4 regions of the Metabacillus hrfriensis genome follow, and region 1 is predicted to be linked to each of the others. Evidence: riboswitches for the same ligand, from Rfam matches in the RefSeq annotation. Region 1 holds a riboswitch; each other region holds the start of a gene.
The links. A riboswitch is a leader RNA that binds a small molecule or an ion and turns the genes downstream of it on or off. The one in region 1 is predicted to bind S-adenosylmethionine.

Region 1 (5,271 bases):
AGGGACACCGCTGATAGCAGGACAATCAGGAGGTGTTGACTTTAAAGCCATAGCGGTAACAACAGACGGTAAAAAAGGAAACTCAATCGTTGTTCCAAAAGGAAGTGCTGTTAAGGAACTCAAGGATTTAAAAGGGAAGAAGATTGCAGTAGCAAAAGGAAGCAGTGCCTACAATTTCTTATATATGGCGCTTGAGCGGGCAGGATTACAAGATGAAGACATTAAACTGGTTCAGCTTCAGCCGGATGAAGCGCGGCCAGCGCTCGATAATGGCTCAATTGATGCATGGTCTACATGGGAGCCATACGTGACGACGGCCGTATTTCAAACAGGAGCGGATGTCCTCGTCAGTGGGGCAGACTTAAATATCAATGCCCCAGGCTTTCTGATTGCACGTACAGGTTTTACGGAAGAGCATCCGGAACTGACTGTTCTCTTTCTGAAAACATATGAAGAGGTCAGAAAGCACTTTACTGAAAATCTAGATGAAGTATCGCAGGAAATAGCAGATGCAGAAGGAGTGGACGTAGACATTATTTCAACTGTCCTGAAAAATTCTGAACCTATCTTATCTCCTGCAACAGATGAATTTAAAAAAGCGCACCAGGATCAAGCTGATTTTCTTTTTGAAGCAGGAGGTATTCATAAAAAACTTGATACCTCTGAAGTCATTGAGAATCGCTACATTGAAGAAGCCTTGAAATAAGATGAATGCGGGAAATGAGAGTATGCTTTTATCAGCATCCTCTTTTTTCTATATAAATGGAGGGAAACAAATGAAGGATCTTTTGTTTGTTATTGGCCCTTTGATAGGTGAGCGGAAGATGAAATCGTTCTGGACCAATTTGGCTGAAAAAGGATGCAGGGCAAAATCAGTTTATCTTTGTGATTTTCACCCGGATGTTCTTTTTAACCCCCAGTCCGGTCATCCGAAATTCCGTCATTTAATAGATGGAATAAACTCCTCAAGAGTCGTCATACTCGCGGTTCCAAAACAGTTCCTGCCTTCTTTTTATGCGATGCAATCCATCCTTGAAGCTTTACCTGCTGAGATTTTCAAAGGAAAGCTGCTGATGCCTGTGTTTTCACCTGCAGAGGAGAATGAAGACATTCCGGAAAAGATCATGCGTCTGATTAGCCGTTTTCATGAAACAATTATTATAGAAGAAAGCAGATAAAGGCCCTCCTTGAAGTTAAAGGAGGGTTTCATTTTTCATATAGGCTTACTCATATTCCTTTAATACTTTTTCAATGAATGAATTATCCACTACTTCCGAGACGTTCAGTTCTTTTTTCAGTCCTCCGAGTTCGAGCAGAAGATCAGCAGTGCTTTGCTGTTCATTTATGATGCTCTCATCGATCGGTGTGTTTGCAGGCACGGAGTTTTCAAGAACTTTTCGGATCACTTCTTTATCCGTTTTCTTAAGTTCAGAATAAATCGCAATTGCTTCTTCTTTGTTTTCATTTTGCCATCTCGTTGCTTTTTCTGAAACTTTCAGATAAAGCTCAACAAGTTCAGGATGTTCATCAGCAAATTGAGTGCGTACGATTTGAAAGCCAGGGCTGAAGGTGCCGATCGCTTTTCCGTTCGAGAGAACTCTTGCTTCATTTTTTACAACTTGGATGGACTGATAAGGCTCCCAAATCGCCCAGGCGTCTACTTTATTCGTTTCAAAAGCAGCCTGCGCTTCATCAGGCTGAAGCTGAATGATCTGTATTTCAGATGGATCCATGCCTTCCTTTTCAAGGAAGCGGTACAGCAATCCAAATGCGCTGCTTCCTTTGGCAACCGCTACTTTTTTTCCCTTTAAATCCTCTGGTTTTTGAATAGGGCTATCTTTATGGACAAGAATAGCATCCCCTTTTTCTCCGGTGCTTGCTGATGCGATTTCTTTAAACGGAATATCAGCACCCTGGCCGGATAGGACCGGAATATTGCCGACCCTCCCAAAATCAATCCTTCCTGATGCAATGGCTTCAAAATAGGAGGGGCCGCTTTGAAATTCGACCCATTTAACTTTTGCGCCAGCCTTATTGAATTCTTCCTCAAACCAGCCTTTATGCTTTGCAAGCAAAATAGGCCAGATGCTTTGCTGAATACCGATATTGACCGTTATACCCTCTTTCTTTGATTCGCTGTTCTCTATTGAACCAGCTGATTTAGACCCGCACCCAGAAAGAACGGTGAGCAGCATAAAGAAAATCAAGTACCCAGTAAAACGATTCGTTCTTTTCATATTCATCCCCCTAGAAGATATGTTGAAATAGTAACCCATTTTCACTTCCTTTTCTCCGCTGAAACAGGAAAGGCCCTATCTAACAGCATAAAGATGCTGCTAGACAGGGCCTTCGGTTGACAGATCGGCTTATGTATGAATATATATCCATGTTAATACTTACTATTCCGATTTGTCAAGTGTGATTTATTTTCAAATCACATTGATAAATCAGAATATTCGGAGTAAAATAATAACAATAACTGAAAACGTCGACCAGACTGCTGGAGGCTTTCGTTCCTGTTTATTTTTCTCACAGAATGAAAGCCTCTTCGTCTATACAAAAGGAGGATGCTGTTATGAAGTATTTGCTGATTGCAGGCGGGGATCGCATCGAGCCCATCGTGGCGAGACTTGCGCAGGAAGGGGTAAAGGTGATTTCTCATCTGGACGGAAGAAAACCCAAGATGACCGTCAAAGAAATTCCATGCAAAGTGGAGGTGGTACTCATACTCACCGATTACATCAATCACAATCTCTCCACGATTGTAAAAAGAAAGGCTCAGGAGAAGGCGATTCCTGTTTTTTTCTCGAAACGCTCATGGACCTCCATATCCTGTGAATTGAAAAAAATCATGACAGCGTAGTCTAATTATGCATTAAAACCAACTTGACACATAGGATTAATTAGTATTAAAATAAAATCAGAAAAATCGCTGATCGGTCGACCGAAAGCTCATACCAATAGGTATGGGTTATTTTTGTGGGGACACTATGGTCTAATAGAAATTCTTCTTATCAAGAGAGGCGGAGGGAATGGCCCGATGAAGTCTCAGCAGCAGCTTCTACGTGTGAAGACTGTGCTAAATCCATCAAGCTTCAGTGCTTGGAAGATGAGAAGGGGCACGTTCATTTTAAATGAACCCTCTTCTTTGTAATCAGAAGGGGGTATTATTTATTCCCCCTTATATTAAGAAAAAGGGGTGTCTGAATTGGGAAACATGATTCGTCAGGCTATTGAAAAAAGAAAAAAACATCTCATCGGCAAACTGCTTAGCAACGGTATTTATAAGAAGAATGATTTACATTTATTTGAGCTGACTTTAACGGAGCTTGAGGAGGAATTCAAGCGGATTTTAAAAGTGCAAAATTAAATGAGAGTGTTCCAAAAGTCTAACTTTTGGTCACCCTGGCAGACTGGCAGCTTACCTCAGCTGTGATAGAAATAACTATCATACAAACCAAAACCACTTAAATCATACAAAGAAAAAAGCTGAATCAAAAGTGTCGTTTTTAAAACGGCCTTTTGATTCAGCCTTTTGAACAGGTTTGAACCCGAGATATTATTAATCTTTACTGCTCGCTTCCTTCATCTGTTTCCTCAATCGGACTATTGAACTCTTCAATGATTTCTGCACCTTCAGGCGGTTCAAGTTTAAATAATCCATGATTTTTTTCATATTCCTTTACTTCAAACTGGATGACTTTAGGCTGATCATCGATTGCTTTCCCCTCAGCCACAAGCATTTCTTTCACCACATATCCTGTTTCTTTATCAAACCAGAACTCAACGGTCCTATCAGCACTATAGGTAATTTGATAACGGTCTGCCTTTCGTCCGGCGATCGTCGTTTCCCCTAAACTCTTTATCTGATCAGGATCTAATTCTTTCAGAATATCTTGTGTAACTTGAGAAGCTGTTAAAAGCAGTTCAGTAATAGTAAATGTGTTCTCTTCTTTATCGTAACTTTTCTGGAACTTTCCATTTACAACTGTCACATTCCCGTTCTCATATTCCCGTCTTTCTTTTCTTCCTGAAACGTACTGCTTACTGCTATCATCAAAAACAATATAAATAATCAGCTCTGTTTCCTTCTTCTTTTTATCCTCATCCTTATGCTCCAATGGTTTGTCCATTTCTAAAAACTTGTCTCTGATTAACTCATTGAGCGCTCTTTCTATCGCTGCTTTGACAGGAGGTGTGTTCCAGGCTGCAAGACAAAGAATGAAGAGGGATGCACAAATGAGTGCTGCGCGTTTTAAGTATTTATATGGAAGTGGCTGTTGCTTTTTCTTTTGAGGAAGCATGACCTCTTTATCTTCGAGAATGATGTCCAGAGCTTCTTCAAGCTGCAGAAATTGTTCAAAGGATTCTGAGCATTCTTCGCATTCTTCAATGTGCTCAAGCAGGGCATCCTGTTCCGGCTCTGACAGCTGATCAAAGATAAGAATTTTTTCCTGGCATTTTTCGCAGTTCATTTATAGCACCCCCTTACTTTTAAGAGCGTCCATTAATTTCTTGCGGCCCCTAAATACTCTTGTCTTTACTTTTGCAAGTGAAATTTTAAGGCTTGCGGCTATTTCTTCGTATGAACGGCCTTGATTTCTTAAGATGAGAATATTCTTTGTTTCTTGATCAAGTGTCTGAAAAACTTCTTTAACCTCGCCGATCATTTCTTTCGACAGAAATGCCCGTTCAGGTGTTTCGGTGTTGATGCTGATGTTGTGCTTGTATTCTTCACTCACATGCTGTACAGTGTCCTGATTTCGTTTCATTTTTCGTAAATGGTCATAGGTTGTGTTTTTTGACAGAATCGTAATCCAAGCTTCGATATTTTCAGGATATTCTTTCTCTTTGTCTGAAAAGTACCGAAAGATTTTAATTGAAGCATCTTGAAGGATGTCGTCGACTAGAGAAGAATTCTTGATTAACTTCCTGATGGTTTTCTCCATTCTGGGACGGTGCGCTTCAATCAGCTTTTCAACATTTACTGTTTCCAATCTTCCCACCCTTTTTCCATACTGAATTGACGTCTCATATTACGATTAGTTTCAAAAATATGTAAAATAAATCATAAAAAATCCAAACCTCTGTCATTATAACAAAGGAAAGCGTGTCCAAATGAAATTATTTTATGATAATGGAAACTTTTTCCCTGATGGTTCGTATTACAATTGAATACATAAATCGACAGAAAGAAAAGAGGTTTTAAATCATGACGCAGTATGCACTTGAAGTGCAGTCTCTGACAAAGAAGATCGGCAAAAAAACAAT
Region 2 (5,271 bases), 1.4 Mb from region 1:
TCTTTTCTCGTTCCATGGGCGATCTACGCATTTTTTCAAAATGACCAAGCTTTATCAATTGGGCTGGTGATTCTCTTTTTGGTCATCACTGTGGTCAGAAGGGTCATTGAACCTAAAATCTTTTCAAGCAGTATGGGCATTACACCTTTAGCGGCGCTGATCAGCTTGTTCATAGGGTTTAAACTTCTTGGATTTATCGGTTTATTCGCAGGACCGGCGCTTGTCATTGTCTTTGACACACTTCGTAAAGCCCGTATGATCCGAACGGACTTTAAATTCTAATCCAGAGTACATGAGGGATCATGATGTTTTCTTTATAGAAAATACAAAGCAGGGGAGCGAATATGAAGGAATTCATTTATTCACTTTTAGAGGTTCTGGCTGATTTAGGCTATTACGGAATTGCTCTGGGATTAATGGTTGAGGTTATTCCAAGTGAAATTGTTCTGGGTTATGGCGGCTATTTAATCTCTCTTGGACAAATTAAGTTTGCGGGAGCGGTTGTTGCCGGAGTGATAGGAGGAACGCTTGCACAAGTTTTCCTTTATTGGATGGGGTATTATGGCGGAAGACCCTTTCTTGAAAAGTTCGGGAAGTTTTTATTTATTAATAAACATCATTTGGATCTATCAGAGGCCTGGTTTGAAAAATATGGTGCCGGGGTTATTTTTACAGCAAGATTCATTCCGGTTGTGAGACATGCCATTTCCATTCCTGCCGGGATCGGAAAGATGCCGTTATGGAGATTTACGATTTATACTGTTGCTGCCATGATTCCATGGACCATTTTCTTTTTGTATTTGGGAATTCAGCTAGGCACGAATTGGACCGAGATTAAATATGCTGCTGAGCCATATATTATTCCGATTGTCATTATTATGGCGCTTGCAGGTATCGGCTACTATCTTGTAAAGCGCAATGATCCGCGCACAAAAAGGATTTAAGAGTTAAACAAACGTTTGATAGGATGAGATAAGGCAGTAATTTTCTGCATTGATGTCAAGCTCCATTGCCAAACTCGCTCGGCCTGAACAAATCCGGCAAAAACCCGGACTTTTCTGTCTGCCTGAGCTAAACGGGCGATTCCGCATTTCTTATGTATGAGTCACAGGATTAAGGCTATAAATAATAACATAATTCTACCCGGGAGGCTGGTTACATGTTCAGCAGCTACAGCAAACTTGCAACGGAAGTTTATGATATCGACAAGCCGGTCGGCCATTCTTTTGGAGACATCGAATATTACCGTGAGCGTCTCAAGGATGTAAAAGGACGTATTTTAGAGCCGGGTGCCGGATCAGGAAGAATCTATATTCCTTTTCTTCAGGATGGGCTGAAAATAGAAGGAATCGATCAATCGCAAGATATGCTCGAGTCATGCAGAAAGCGCTGCGAGGAGAGGGGGCTGTCTCCAGTCCTGCAGAAAATGGGGATGAGCGAAATGAAACTCCCCCGCACCTTTGAGGCGATTATCATTCCAGCGGGGACTTTTTTGCTGATTGAAGACAGAAAGCAATCCATTTTGACGCTTAAGAACTTTTACGATCATCTGGCTGCAGGCGGCCGGCTGATTCTTGATTTGTATCTTCAGCCTGATACAGCTCTAAATGAGGTCAAGACGAAAACTTGGGTTACACCCGAACAGAATGTTATTACAATGGAATCAAAGCGGGTGGAAGTGAATTACCTTGAGCAGTATTCGGTAAGCTATTTGAAATATGAAAAGTGGCAGGAAGGCAAGCTGATAGACACTGAACTGCAGAGGTTTGCGATGAGATGGTACGGTGTACGTGAATTTAAATTGGTTTTAGAGCGGCTTGGGTTTATTGACATTGTGATATCAGCCGATTATACATATGGAAAAGAGCCCGTGCACGCGGAGCAAACCATTACGTTTGAAGCAAGAAGACCAGAAGGCACATACTCATGAAGAGTATGTGCTTTCTAGTTTCGCTTTTCTTTTTTCTTCCACAAGCGGCATCACTTCTGTTGAGAATCGTTCCATTTCCTCGAGCTGCGGAGAGAATTGCAGCAGAAGCAAGTCGAGCCCGGCATCTTCATACTGAATAATCTTTTCTGCAATCTGCTCAGGCGTTCCGATTAGATTCGGTCGCAATCCTCGATTGGAGACAGAGTAATCATAAAGCTCGAGCTTTTGTTCAAGCTGGGATTTTGTTGTGAAATCTTTATATCCCGCATAAGCTGAAGATTCCTTAATATCCGTGATTCTTGCAAGCTCCGCCTGAACCTCATCATCCGTATCTCTGCACACAATGTAAGCAGCCATTCCAAAGGATTGAAACGGTTTGCCTTCAGCAGATGCTCTTAACTTCTTCATCTCATCAATCTTGCTTCTGATTTCATCAACCGTTCCGCCGTGCATTACATAGGCATCACAATGCCTCGCAATGGTTTCTTTTCCGCGGGGGCTTTCGCCGCCTGCATAAAGAATCGGATTCGGCTTTTGTACAGGCTTTGGATGGAGATGTGTTTGGCTGAACTGATAGAAATTGCCTTGATAGGTGAAGGTTTCTTTTTCCCACAGCCCTTTTAATACTTGGATGAATTCTTCTGTCCGGTCATATCTTGCATCATGCTCAGTAAAAATTCCGCCATATTGCCGCGCTTCTTCTTCCCACCAGGCCGATACGACGTTTAAGGTGAATCTGCCATTGCTGATGTGATCGATGTTTGCTGCCATTTTTGCTGTAACCGCGGGATTATGAAAACCGGGTCTTACTGCGGTCATGATTTCAATCTTATCTGTCACGGCTGCAAGTGCGGCTGCTGTGGTCCATGCTTCGAGGGAATCGTGCTCAGGTCCTTTAATATCATTTAAGTAAAGCTCGGCAATCAAGGTTGTATCATAACCCCATTTTTCCGCCTTTTGAATGACCTCTTTTGCATATGCGTAGGTCGGGGGCATATTCTCATTTTCCACATTCCGGAGCCATCCGCCGAAGATCGGCAGCCAAAATCCGTATTTCATCAATAAAACACTCCTCTCTCCGCATAAAAAAGCCTCTCTTGTGTAAGAAGAGAGGCAGAATCTGCTGTTTTCAGTTCCATCTCATCTGTCAAACATAACGTTTGCTGGAATTGGCACGGTTTCTGTATAGATCCGTTGCCGAGGCTTCAAAGGGCCATGTCCCTCCACCTCTCTTGATAAGAAAGCATATGAAATTAGTTGTATCATAAATAAAATTGTTTAATCTGTCAATTCTAAAAATTCAGCCGAGCTTTTCTTGCAGGAATTCAGTTACTTGCTCTGGTGATTTTGCATTAGCGCTGTGAAGATGCCCGAGTTTTTCACCGTTTTTGAAGATCAGAATGCTTGGGATGCCCATTACCTGATAAGTTTCTGCAAGTTCAGGGAACTCATCCTTATTGATTTCGTACCAATCATATTTAGAATAAGCCCCAATGATTTCATCAATAAACATATTCATTCTTGTACAGTCAGGGCACCAGTCTGCGAAAAATTTGATCAGCACCTCTTGATCTTGGGTAATTAACTCTTGAAACTGTTCTTTGGATGTAATTTGCTTCATGATCATGCCTCCTTGCTTTTATTTTAATACATAATGAGGATTTTGCATTCACGAATTGCTTATGCAGGCCAAAATAAACTTTGTAAAGAGCTCTGGTCACTGAATGCGCAGTGCTGGATAAAAAGGATGATATGGAGTTTTGGCAGATAGCGAATGCCTCTGTTAGGATGTACAAAAAAACCTGGGTGGATCCTGGAAACAGGTCGAGAGCGATTTTAGAGGAATTAAAGAGCCAGTATGAGTCTCCAAAACAGTTGGAAAGCCGAATTAGGGCAAACAAAGATCGTGTATGAGTCCTCAAAAGAGCTGGAAATCCGATTTAGAGGAATCAAAGGGCCTGTATGAGTCTCCAAAACAGTTGGAAAGCCGAATTAGGGGAAATAAAGATCGTGTATGAGTCCTCAAAAGAGCTGGAAATCGGATTTAGAGGAATCAAAGGGCTGGTATGAGTCTCCAAAACAGTTGGAAAGCCGAATTAGGGGAAACAAAGATCATGTTTGAGTCCTCAAAAGAGCTGGAAATCCGATTTAGTGGAATCAAAGAACCAGTATGAGTCCTCAAAAGAGCTGGAAATCGGATTTAGAGGAATCAAAGAGCCTGTATAAGTCTCCAAAACAGTTGGAAAGCCGAATTAGGGGAAACAAAGATCGTGTTTGAGTCCTCAAAAGAGCTGGAAATCCGATTTAGTGGAATCAAAGAACCAGTATGAGTCCTCAAAAGAGCTGGAAATCGGATTTAGAGGAATCAAAGAGCCTGTATAAGTCTCCAAAACAGTTGGAAAGCCGAATTAGGGGAAACAAAGATCGTGTTTGAGTCCTCAAAAGAGCTGGAAATCCGATTTAGAGGAATCAAAGGGCTGGTATGAGTCTCCAAAACGTGTGTAAAGTCATTTTAGAGGAATCAAAGAACCAGTATGAGTCCTCAAAAGAGCTGGAAATCGGATTTAGAGGAATCAAAGGGCTGGTATGAGTCTCCAAAACAGTTGGAAAGCCGAATTAGGGGAAACAAAGATCATGTTTGAGTCCTCAAAAGAGCTGGAAATCGGATTTAGAGGAATCAAAGGGCCTGTATGAGTCTCCAAAACGTGTGTAAAGTCATTGTAGAGGAATCAAAGAACCAGTATGAGTCCTCAAAAGAGCTGGAAATCGGATTAGAGGAATCAAAGGGCTGGTATGAGTCTCCAAAACGTGTGTAAAGTCTTTTTTGAGGAATCAAAGAACCAGTATGAGTCCTCAAAAAAGCTGGAAATCCGATTTAGAGGAATCAAAGAGCCAGTATGAGTCTCCAAAACGTGTGTAAAAACTTTTTAGAGGAATCAAAGAACCAGTATGAGTCCTCAAAAAAGCTGGAAATCGAATTTAGAGGAATCAAAGAGCCAGTATGAGTCTCCAAAACAGCAGAAAAGCCGAAGTTGGGTAATCATAGAACCTGAATGAAGCCTCATAACAAGCTCAAAAACCAGAGTCACCAATAACAGCACAAATAGCTAAAATAGGATAATCAAAAGCGGACGGAAAAAGGCGTGTCACTCGAATGTTATAAAGAATTGCATGATGGCTATAACAATTTGATTTGAAAATGATAATATAGAAGAGATGAACTTTCTTTAGGGGGATATCCACATGAAAATTAAAGTCGGATTATTATACGGCGGCAAGTCAGCAGAGCATCAGGTTTCATTGCAGACCGCACTTGCTGTAATAAAAGCTTTAGATACAAA
Region 3 (5,271 bases), 2.3 Mb from region 1:
CTAAGTTTGTAAATGCGGATGATCCTGAGAATTTCAGGGATGCCATCACACCTAAAACAAAGGCCATTTTTGCAGAAACGATTGGCAATCCAAGTCTGCAGGTTCTTGATTTAGAGGCAGTGTCAAAAATTGCTCATGAAGCAGGTATCCCATTAATTATTGATAACACTTTTGCAACTCCTTATTTATGCAGGCCAATCGAACACGGAGCAGATATTGTCATTCATTCGGCCACCAAATGGCTGCTTGGAAACGGCACGACCCTCGGAGGAATTATCGTAGACGGAGGGAAGTTTGATTGGAACAGCGATAAGTTTCCGGGCTTTACTACTCCAGATCCAAGCTATCACAATCTTGTATATGCAGAAGCATTGCCGGAGGCAGCCTTTATTGTAAAAGCCCGCGTTCAGCTCCTCAGGGATTTAGGGCCTGCTATCAGTCCTTTTAATGCATTTCAATTTGCTCTTGGAGTGGAAACACTTCATGTAAGAATGAAAGAGCATATTTTTAATACGAGAAAAGTGGTTGAGTATTTAAATGAGCATCCTGCAGTTAAATGGGTGCTGTACCCTGAAGATGAACAGCACCCTGACAAGGCCCTGGCAGATAAATATTTAGCTAAAGGGGCAGGCGCGGTTGTAGTGTTCGGCATTGATGGCGGCCGTGCAGCAGGCGCAAAGGTGATTAATTCTGTTAACCTATGGTCGCATGCAGCAAATGTCGGAGATGCCAAAAGCCTGATCATTCATCCTGCCAGCACTACACATCAGCAGCTGGATGCAGAAGGCCTGAAAAAATCAGGAGTAACTGAAGACTTAATTCGATTGTCTGTTGGGATTGAACATATAGATGACCTTCTGGAGGATCTTGAACAGGCAATTGAACAAGCAACGGGTGTGAAATCATTAATTGAATCATCCGTCTTTTCGAATTAATAAAAAACTTTTTGGTTGACACGGTCTTTTGGCACATGATAAAATCACACTCGTACTACTAACTCACTGAATTTAAACGTAAACTAATTAAATAAATTGTAAGTCTCTTATCCAGAGAGGTGGAGGGAAAGTGCCCTGCGAAGCCCGGCAACCGTCAATTTTATTGAAAAGGTGCCAATTCACTCAAAGCTGTTATTCAGTTTTGAAAGATGAGAGAAAGGTTCTTCTATAGATATGCCTTTCTGCTCATTTATGCAGAAAGGCATTTTTGTTTTCTTAAAAGTTTAAGGGGAACAAGTGGTTCCGCTTTTCTTAATAAAAAAAATGAACCTGACGTAATTCGTGCAAAATGATAGTGAGTGGAATTTTGGAAGAAGGTGAATTCATGATTACGTTAAAAGATGTCAAAAAAGTCTTTCAATCAAAAAGCGGAAATGTTACCGCGGTTGATTCAGTTGACTTGAACATAAATCAAGGTGAAATTTTCGGAATTATCGGTTATAGCGGAGCAGGAAAAAGCTCACTGATCAGATTGCTGAACGGACTTGAAAAGCCTACAGGCGGTTCCATTCAAGTAGCGGGAAGAGAGATCGATAAAATCCGCGGAGATGAACTGAGAACGGCAAGACACGAAATAAGCATGATCTTTCAGCATTTTAATCTCCTTTGGTCAAGGTCGGTCCGGGAAAATATTTCGTTTCCATTAGAAATTGCCGGAGTGAAAAAAGAGCAGCGGGTGAAACGAGTGGAAGAGCTGATTAAGCTTGTAGGGCTGGAAGGGCGGGAAGATGCATATCCATCCCAGCTGAGCGGAGGACAAAAACAGCGTGTCGGTATTGCAAGAGCTCTTGCGAATAACCCAAAAGTATTGCTTTGTGACGAAGCAACATCTGCACTGGACCCGCAAACAACAGATTCAATTCTTGAACTGCTGGTGGATATTAACGAAAGACTGGGTTTGACCATTGTCCTGATTACACATGAAATGCATGTTATTCGTAAAATCTGCCATCGTGTTGCCGTTATGGAGAACGGAAGGATTGTTGAGCAGGGTGAAGTGCTCGATGTTTTCAAAAAACCGCAGCAGTCTATTACGAAGCGCTTTGTGAAACAAATTACGGAGCCTGATGATACGCAGGAAACGATGGAATTGATTCTTGAAAAATACAAACACGGAATGGTTATTCAGCTAACATTTGTGGGGGATTCAACAGAAAGTCCGCTCATTACGAATCTTATACGAAACCATCCGATTGAAGTAAACATCCTTCAAGGGAAAATATCGCAAACTCAAAGCGGATCATATGGTACCTTGCTCATTCATATGGACGGGCAACCTGAAGAGCTTGATAAGGCAATGGCATTTATCCGCTCTCAAGAAGTTGAAGCGGAGGTGATTGCAAATGTTTGAGAATGTGAGATGGGAAAATGTATGGGAAGCTACAAGTGAAACCTTATTCATGACAGGATTCTCCGTGGCTGCAACATTTTTCTTGGGCATTATACTCGGGCTGCTGTTATTCTTAACTTCCAGAGGCGGAATATGGGAAAATAAACCGGTAAATATCATTATATCTGCATTCGTGAATATTTTCCGGTCGATTCCGTTTATTCTGCTTATCATTTTGCTGATTCCTTTTACAAAGGCCATTTTAGATACGTTTCTTGGAGCAAAAGCAGCATTGCCGGCTTTAATTATCGGCGCTGCGCCATTTTATGGACGAATGGTTGAAATTGCTCTACGAGAAATAGATAAAGGAGTCATTGAGGCTGCAAGATCGATGGGTGCAAAAACATCAACAATCATTTGGAAGGTATTAATACCTGAATCATCTCCTGCGCTTATCTCCGGCATTACCGTAACCGCAATTGCACTTGTCGGCTACACAGCCATGGCAGGGGTTGTCGGCGCCGGAGGATTAGGAAATCTTGCATTTCTTGAAGGTTTCCAGCGGAATAATAATGCTGTAACAATGATTGCGACAATCTTGATATTAGTGATTGTATTTATCATCCAATTTATTGGGGACTTTATAACATCAAAATTAGATAAACGTTAGGGAGGAAATTTACATGAAGAAATTATTATTAAGTGCTGTATTCGCAACATCTGCTTTCGCTCTTGCTGCATGTGGTTCAGGAGGCGGAAATGGCGAAGGAGAAGAAACAAAAACGCTGAAAATCGGTGCTTCAAATGTCCCGCATGCGGAAATTCTGGAGGAAGCACAGCCTTTGCTTGAGGAAAAAGGCATTGAACTTGATATCGTGCCGTTCCAGGATTATATCCTGCCGAATAAATCTCTCGCAAGTAAAGAAATTGATGCCAACTTCTTTCAGCATATTCCATATTTAGAGTCTCAAATGGCGGAAAATAAAGATTACGACTTTGTTAATGCAGGCGGCATTCATATCGAGCCAATTGGTGTGTATTCTAAAAAACATAAATCATTAGAAGAGATTCCAGAGGGCGGCACAATTATCATGAGTAACTCTGTAGCTGATCATGGCCGCATGCTTTCATTGCTTGAAAGCGAAGGCTTAATTACGATCAAAGAAGGTGTCGATAAAACAACTGCAACAATTGATGATATCGCTGAAAACAAAAAAAATCTGAAATTCAAAGCAGATGTAGAAGCAAGTATCCTTCCGCAGGCTTATAACAACGATGAAGGCGATGCTGTTTTAATTAATACGAACTATGCAATTGGTGCAGGACTCAATCCTCAAAAAGATGCGATTGCACTTGAAGGGTCAGAATCACCATATGTAAACATCATCACAGTCCGCAAAGGCGATGAAGAAAAAAAAGAAATTAAAGCTTTAGTAGAAGTGCTTCATTCAAAAGAAATTCAATCGTTTATTGAAGAAAAATATGAAGGTGCAGTAGTACCTGTTGACGGAGAATAAATAGAAAGAGAGCACCCGAAATTCGGTGCTCTCTTTTTTATCTGAAATAACCCAATACAATATAGTAGAAATTAGGAATAAACGCTTCCGAAAAAACTCTTTTTACACATACATCTCCTGAATGTTTTGCATACTAATGATGATTAATATAAGGAATGGAGCTGAAAATTAATGCAGCATTTTGAACCGAGAAATATAAGCGAAGCCGCTTTGCATAATTACAAAGAAGGTCTAGGAGTTTTTACAGAAAAAATGCCTGAGCTTGCACATCTTTATAATGAATTCACTGAAGAATGTTTCAAAGAAGGAACACTTTCCCAAAAAGAAAAGCAGTTGATTGCACTTGGCATAAGCATCTATTCACAAGATGAATATTGTATTATTTATCATACAAAAGGCTGTTTAGACCAGGGAGCAAGCGAACAGGAAATTCTAGAAACAGTCGGAGTAACAGCTGCCTTTGGCGGCGGAGCGGCAATGAGTCAATCTGTTACCTTAGTTCAAGAGTGCATCACAGAATTGAATCACCTAAAGCAATAGCATACTCGAGCATATCGGAGTATTTATAAAAGAACTGTGTCTTAAATACTGACATCCGATATGAAGAACCATGATCCTTTCATATCCTTCTATATGATGATTGAGGCTGTTTTGACCAGGTGTTATCATATAAGAGTGCTAATTGATAAACATTGAAAGGATGATTCATTATCTACGCAAGTCAGCAAAAGCTTGATTTGAATTACACAAGTGAAATGGAAAAAGCCTTAATGCAGTCTCATAAAATGGGATATGCAGTATACAGCAGAAACCATGAAAAGCGTATGGAAGTAGAAAAGAATCGTGAAAAAGATTATCAGCAAAGCAAACATCTATTTGCAGTATTAGATCGTAAAATGAATTAATATACCAATCAAAAGGAATCAGTCACTGGCTGATTCCTTTTGAGTTATATATATCCGGTCCTTTTTGGGAAGCCACCGAAAAAGTTGTATTCACATTTCATTTGTTATAAAATTAGAATGAGAATAAATTGAGAATGATTAAATTGAGAATAGATTATTGGAGGTATAGTTATTTATGGCAGGTTCTACTTTAGTTATTAAAGATTTACATGTTGAAATTGACGGGAAAGAAATTTTAAAAGGTGTAAACCTTGAAATAAAAGGCGGAGAATTCCATGCAATCATGGGACCGAATGGTACTGGTAAATCTACACTATCATCTGCGATCATGGGGCATCCTAAATATGAAGTAACAAAAGGAAGCATCACTCTTGACGGTGAAGATGTCCTTGAGATGGAAGTAGATGAGCGCGCACGTGCAGGTCTATTTTTAGCGATGCAATACCCAAGCGAAATCAGCGGAGTAACAAATGCTGACTTCCTTCGTTCTTCTATCAATGCACGCAAAGAAGAAGGACAGGAAA
Region 4 (5,271 bases), 2.4 Mb from region 1:
CCTGATGCTCATCAATTTTCTGGCCGAGCATCTCGGCATAAACAGTAGCAGGAAGCGGCAGGAAAGGCGAGCCAAAGCACGTAGAGAATGTAGCCTGAGGTGATGTAATGCCTCGCTCTGTTCCGGCAAGCTTGCTTGTATAGCCGCTTAAGAAGTGGTACATGGCCTGTTCTTTTGTTAATTTGCTGATAGGAGGAAGAACTCCAAATGCGTCAGCAGTTAAAAAGACAATCGTATGCGGGTGGCCTGCAATACTAGGCTTCACAATGTTATCCATTGCTTCAAGGGGATAGGCCGCTCTTGTATTTTCAGTAAAGAAGGTATCGTCATAGTCAGCAATTCTTGTGTCATCATCAAGTACTACATTTTCAAGCACTGACCCGAATCTTATTGAATCAAAAATTTGAGGTTCTTTTTCACGTGAGAGGTTGATGCACTTTGCATAACAGCCTCCTTCGATATTAAAAACACCGGCATTTGACCATCCGTGCTCATCATCGCCGATTAATTTGCGTTTAGGATCAGCAGACAAGGTTGTTTTTCCTGTTCCAGACAGACCGAAGAAAAGGGCCACATCGCCTTCCTGACCAACATTTGCAGAGCAGTGCATCGGCAGGATACCGCTTTCAGGAAGAAGGTAATTCATGACAGAGAAAATAGATTTTTTCATTTCTCCTGCATATTCCGTTCCTCCGATTAAGATCGTTCTTTTCTCAAAAGAAATGATGATAAAAGTTTCAGAATTTGTTCCATCTACTGACGGATCTGCTTTAAAGTTTGGTGCAGACACGATCGTGAATGGATTATCATGCTGAATCAGCTCATCTCCGCTCTCTGGCTGAATGAATAATTGCTGTGCAAAAAGGTTATGCCAGGCGAATTCATTTACAACCTGAATCGGCAGGCGGTATTTTGCGTCAGCTCCGGCAAAGCCTTTGAAAACAAAAAGCTCATTGCGGTCTTTTAAGTATGAAAGAACTTTTAAATACAATTTTTCAAATGCCGTTTCAGAGAAAGGCTGATTAACAGCACCCCACTCAATTTTGTCATTTGTTGAATTTTCTTTTACAATAAATTTATCTTTAGGTGAACGTCCTGTGTAAGTACCAGTTGTTGCACGGACTGCTCCCGTTGAAGTTAATGTACCTTCTTTGCGCTCTAATACTTTCTCTACAAGAACGGGAACTGATAAGTTATGAAATGCATTTTCCCCTTTAAGTAAAACATCAAGCTCATTTGTAATTTCAATTGAATTCATCCCATACCCATCCTTTACCTATATTTCTATTATTATTTTCAACTATATGTTAAGTGATTCTTCTTAATTAGTATAACACATTAAAATGAATAGTCTATACTATTTAACTTATTCTACGTACAAATTGATGAAATGGAACGGTTTTAGAAACGTTTTTGATGAAAATGATACATATATAATAGGAATGTTTTTATTTCGGCATTTTGTGGAATCATATAAAAAGGGTTCTGAAAAATCTTATGCGAAAACCTTGTCAGTTTTTGTTGACACCTGAAGGAAATATACGATATTATATGTCCTTGAACGGATTCTCTTATCCCGAGCTGGTGGAGGGACAGGCCCAATGAAACCCAGCAACCTGCTTTATCTTGAAAATTCATTTTCGTGAATTTTTGCGAGCAAAGGTGCTAACCTGATGCAAGGCGAAAGCCCTTGATCGATAAGAGCGAAAGGCTACGATTTTAGTAAATAACCTTTCCTCGCGGGAAAGGATTTTTTATTTCAAATATATTTTGCCTGAAAGTACTCGTGGATTCTCCTAAAACATGCCAACTGAAATATTTTGCCAAATGGTCAAAATATGAAAGGGAATGAGTTCCGTATCATCTAACCTTTTGAGGAGGAAAACTTTAATGACTAAACAACGTCGTCTGTTTACTTCAGAGTCTGTAACTGAAGGTCATCCTGATAAAATTTGTGACCAGATTTCTGACTCGATTTTAGATGCAATCCTAGAAAAAGATGCAAATGCACGTGTAGCTTGTGAAACATCTGTTACAACAGGTCTTGTTCTGGTTGCTGGTGAAATTACAACTTCTACTTATGTAGACATTCCAAAAATCGTTCGCGAAACGGTTAAAGAAATTGGCTACACTCGTGCAAAATATGGTTTTGATGCAGAAACATGTGCAGTACTTACTTCAATTGATGAACAGTCAGCAGATATCGCGATGGGTGTTGATCAGGCGCTTGAAGCACGTGAAGGAAAAATGACAGATGAGCAGATTGAAGCTATTGGTGCAGGTGACCAAGGATTGATGTTCGGTTTTGCAAATAACGAAACGAAAGAATTAATGCCGCTGCCGATCTCACTTGCTCACAAACTTGCACGCCGTTTAACAGAAGTCCGCAAAGAAGAAATTCTTCCGTACCTTCGTCCTGACGGTAAAACTCAAGTAACAGTTGAGTATGATGAAAATGACAAGCCTGTTCGCATTGATACAATTGTTATTTCAACTCAGCATCACCCTGAAATTTCATTGGAGCAAATTCAGCGCAACGTAAAAGAACATGTAATTAACCCGGTTGTACCGAATGAATTAATTGATGAAGATACAAAATACTTCATCAACCCGACTGGCCGTTTCGTAATCGGCGGACCGCAGGGCGATGCAGGCTTAACAGGCCGTAAAATCATCGTTGATACTTACGGAGGGTATGCTCGTCACGGAGGCGGTGCATTCTCTGGTAAAGATCCAACAAAAGTTGACCGCTCTGCAGCTTATGCAGCACGCTATGTAGCTAAGAATATTGTAGCAGCTGGCCTTGCTGATAAATGTGAAGTTCAGCTTGCATACGCAATTGGTGTAGCTCAGCCGGTATCAATTGCGATCGATACATTTGAAACAGGGAAAGTGAAGGAAGATGTGTTAGTGGATGTTGTTCGTGCTAACTTTGACCTTCGTCCGGCAGGAATCATCAACATGCTGAATCTTCGCCGTCCAATTTACAAACAAACAGCTGCCTACGGACACTTCGGCCGTAATGATCTTGACCTTCCATGGGAAAGAACAGATAAAGCAGAAGCTCTTAAAGAACAGGCTTTAAACCGATAATAAGTAAAAAAGGATGAGAATACTGCTGTATGCAGCTCTCATCCTTTTTTTTGTCGAAAAAAATCGGGATTTTTGTTTAATTTTGTAAAAAAATGCAACAATCTCTTACTAGTCTTCGTTTTATAAGTGGAAAGACACTTTTGGAGGCGAATAGGATGTGCGGATTTGTTGGAATTATTGATTATCGTAAACAAACGAGAGATCTTTTATTTAATACATTCATTGAGAAGGCAAGCAGAAAAATAGAACACAGAGGTCCGGATGACAGCGGAATTTATCAAGATGAGCAGGTTCTTCTGGCCTTTCAGCGGTTAAGCATTATTGATGTTAAAAGCGGACACCAGCCTATGGCTTATGGATCTGATGACCGCTACTATATTGTGTTTAACGGTGAAATTTATAACTATATTGAGCTCAGAGAAATCATTTTTTCCCATGGATTTAAGTTGAAAACGGATACGGATACAGAAGTGATTGTTGCGCTTTATTGCATTTATGGCCAGGAAACGCTTCAACTTTTAAGAGGAATGTTTTCATTTCTTATTTGGGACAGACAGGAACACTTTTTATTCGGTGCGAGAGATCACTTTGGAATAAAGCCTCTTTACTACATAGAAAACGGCGAAATGAATCTTTTTGCTTCGGAGCTTAAGAGTTTAACTGATTATCTTCCAAATCCTCTTATTAATGAAGAATCCTTAGAGCACTATCTCTCTTTTCAATATGTACCGGACCCAGGCACGATGCAGAAGCATATTAAGAAAGTGCCTCCAGGCTATTTCTTTACAAAAAAAACGGGAGAAGCACTAGAGCTTACAAGGTACTGGAAACCGAAACTTGTGCCCGTACGTCCAACTGACGAAAACAGGCTCAAAGAAAAAATTCAGGATGCCTTAATTGATTCGGTCAAAGTCCATATGCGAAGCGATGTGCCTGTTGGATCTTTTCTGTCGGGGGGAGTGGATTCAAGTATTATTGCATCCATTGCGAAGGAATTTCACCCTTCACTTAAAACGTTTTCTGTCGGCTTTATGCAAGAAGGCTACAGCGAAATCGATATAGCAAAAGAAACAGCGGATGCGCTTGGCGTTGAGAATTTTTCCTATACCGTTGATCATATGGAATTTATGAGGGAGCTTCCAAAAATCATTTGGCATATGGATGATCCAGTGGCAGATCCGGCTTCTATTCCTCTTTATTTTATTGCACGTGAGGCAAGCAAGCAGGTGAAAGTCGTTTTATCTGGGGAAGGAGCAGATGAGCTTTTTGCAGGCTATAATATTTATAAAGAACCTCAAGATCTATCTGTCTTTGGACATCTTCCTCACAGCTTTAAGCAAAGATTAAAACAGCTGGCTGCGGTTTTTCCTGAAGGAATGAAAGGAAAAAGCTTTATTGAGAGGGGGACAACCCTTTTAGAAGATCGGTATATTGGAAATGCCAACATCTTTTCATCTGCCGAAAAACATGAATTGCTTTCTGCAGATGTTCATTTTGATCCAACAGATATAACAGGGATCCTTTATGACGATGTCAGTCATTTAGACAGCATCTCGAAAATGCAATATATTGATGTGATGACCTGGCTCAAAGGGGATATTCTTGTGAAAGCAGACAAAATGACAATGGCGCATTCATTGGAACTAAGGGTGCCTTTCCTGGATAAAGAAGTTTTTAAAATTGCTTCAACCATTCCGCATGAGTTAAAAATCAAACATGGCGAAACGAAATATCTGCTTCGCCAGGCTGTCCGGGACATTGTTCCGCCGCACGTTCTCAATCGAAAAAAACTGGGTTTTCCTGTTCCGATACGGAATTGGCTGAAAAATGAGATGTATGATTGGGCAAAAGTGATCATATGGGAGAGCGGGACGGGAGATCTCATTAATAAATCGTATGCCGCACAATTATTAGATCAGCATTATATGGGAGAGGCAGATCACAGCAGGAAGATATGGACTGTTTTAACGTTTATGATTTGGCACCAGGTGTTCATCGAAAATGTCTACCATTTTGATGATGCTGCACAATTGACCGCAAAATAAAAAAGCCTCTTGCGCATTGAAGAGGCAGCTTGCGGAGACGTCTTTGCAAGCTTTTTTTATTTGCAAAATTGTTTTAGTCTGATTGTGCTGCCTTGCGTGAATGGGGCGGTTCATCTTATGCATAACGTATGAA

Region 2: linked by a shared signal. The riboswitch ahead of QLQ22_RS01280 (LLM class flavin-dependent oxidoreductase) and the one ahead of fbpA (Fur-regulated basic protein FbpA) in region 1 are both predicted to bind S-adenosylmethionine.
Region 3: linked by a shared signal. The riboswitch ahead of QLQ22_RS21815 (methionine ABC transporter ATP-binding protein) and the one ahead of fbpA (Fur-regulated basic protein FbpA) in region 1 are both predicted to bind S-adenosylmethionine.
Region 4: linked by a shared signal. The riboswitch ahead of metK (methionine adenosyltransferase) and the one ahead of fbpA (Fur-regulated basic protein FbpA) in region 1 are both predicted to bind S-adenosylmethionine.

Annotation. Positions count from the first base shown of each region.
Region 1 covers NZ_CP126116.1:1,603,810-1,609,080, forward strand. Annotated here, with positions in the region: gene QLQ22_RS07945 (aliphatic sulfonate ABC transporter substrate-binding protein) at 1-706, shown strand, start outside; gene QLQ22_RS07950 (hypothetical protein) at 777-1,178, shown strand; gene QLQ22_RS07955 (aliphatic sulfonate ABC transporter substrate-binding protein) at 1,224-2,237, opposite strand; gene QLQ22_RS07960 (DUF2325 domain-containing protein) at 2,576-2,863, shown strand; SAM riboswitch class I at 3,009-3,116, shown strand; gene fbpA (Fur-regulated basic protein FbpA) at 3,218-3,370, shown strand; gene QLQ22_RS07970 (LolA family protein) at 3,570-4,475, opposite strand; gene QLQ22_RS07975 (RNA polymerase sigma factor) at 4,476-4,997, opposite strand; gene QLQ22_RS07980 (ABC transporter ATP-binding protein) at 5,213-5,271, shown strand, end outside.
Region 2 covers NZ_CP126116.1:225,354-230,624, forward strand. Annotated here, with positions in the region: gene ytvI (sporulation integral membrane protein YtvI) at 1-282, shown strand, start outside; gene uptA (undecaprenyl phosphate transporter UptA) at 345-944, shown strand; gene QLQ22_RS01275 (class I SAM-dependent methyltransferase) at 1,160-1,930, shown strand; gene QLQ22_RS01280 (LLM class flavin-dependent oxidoreductase) at 1,925-2,989, opposite strand; SAM riboswitch class I at 3,068-3,172, opposite strand; gene QLQ22_RS01285 (thioredoxin family protein) at 3,231-3,551, opposite strand; gene QLQ22_RS01290 (D-alanine--D-alanine ligase) at 5,174-5,271, shown strand, end outside.
Region 3 covers NZ_CP126116.1:4,383,921-4,389,191, reverse strand. Annotated here, with positions in the region: gene QLQ22_RS21820 (O-acetylhomoserine aminocarboxypropyltransferase/cysteine synthase family protein) at 1-935, shown strand, start outside; SAM riboswitch class I at 1,040-1,151, shown strand; gene QLQ22_RS21815 (methionine ABC transporter ATP-binding protein) at 1,321-2,346, shown strand; gene QLQ22_RS21810 (methionine ABC transporter permease) at 2,339-2,995, shown strand; gene QLQ22_RS21805 (MetQ/NlpA family ABC transporter substrate-binding protein) at 3,009-3,842, shown strand; gene QLQ22_RS21800 (carboxymuconolactone decarboxylase family protein) at 4,014-4,382, shown strand; gene QLQ22_RS21795 (YuzK family famiily protein) at 4,598-4,747, shown strand; gene sufC (Fe-S cluster assembly ATPase SufC) at 4,923-5,271, shown strand, end outside.
Region 4 covers NZ_CP126116.1:3,989,409-3,994,679, reverse strand. Annotated here, with positions in the region: gene pckA (phosphoenolpyruvate carboxykinase (ATP)) at 1-1,258, opposite strand, end outside; SAM riboswitch class I at 1,569-1,704, shown strand; gene metK (methionine adenosyltransferase) at 1,891-3,093, shown strand; gene asnB (asparagine synthase (glutamine-hydrolyzing)) at 3,249-5,138, shown strand; gene QLQ22_RS19820 (glycosyltransferase family 4 protein) at 5,254-5,271, opposite strand, start outside.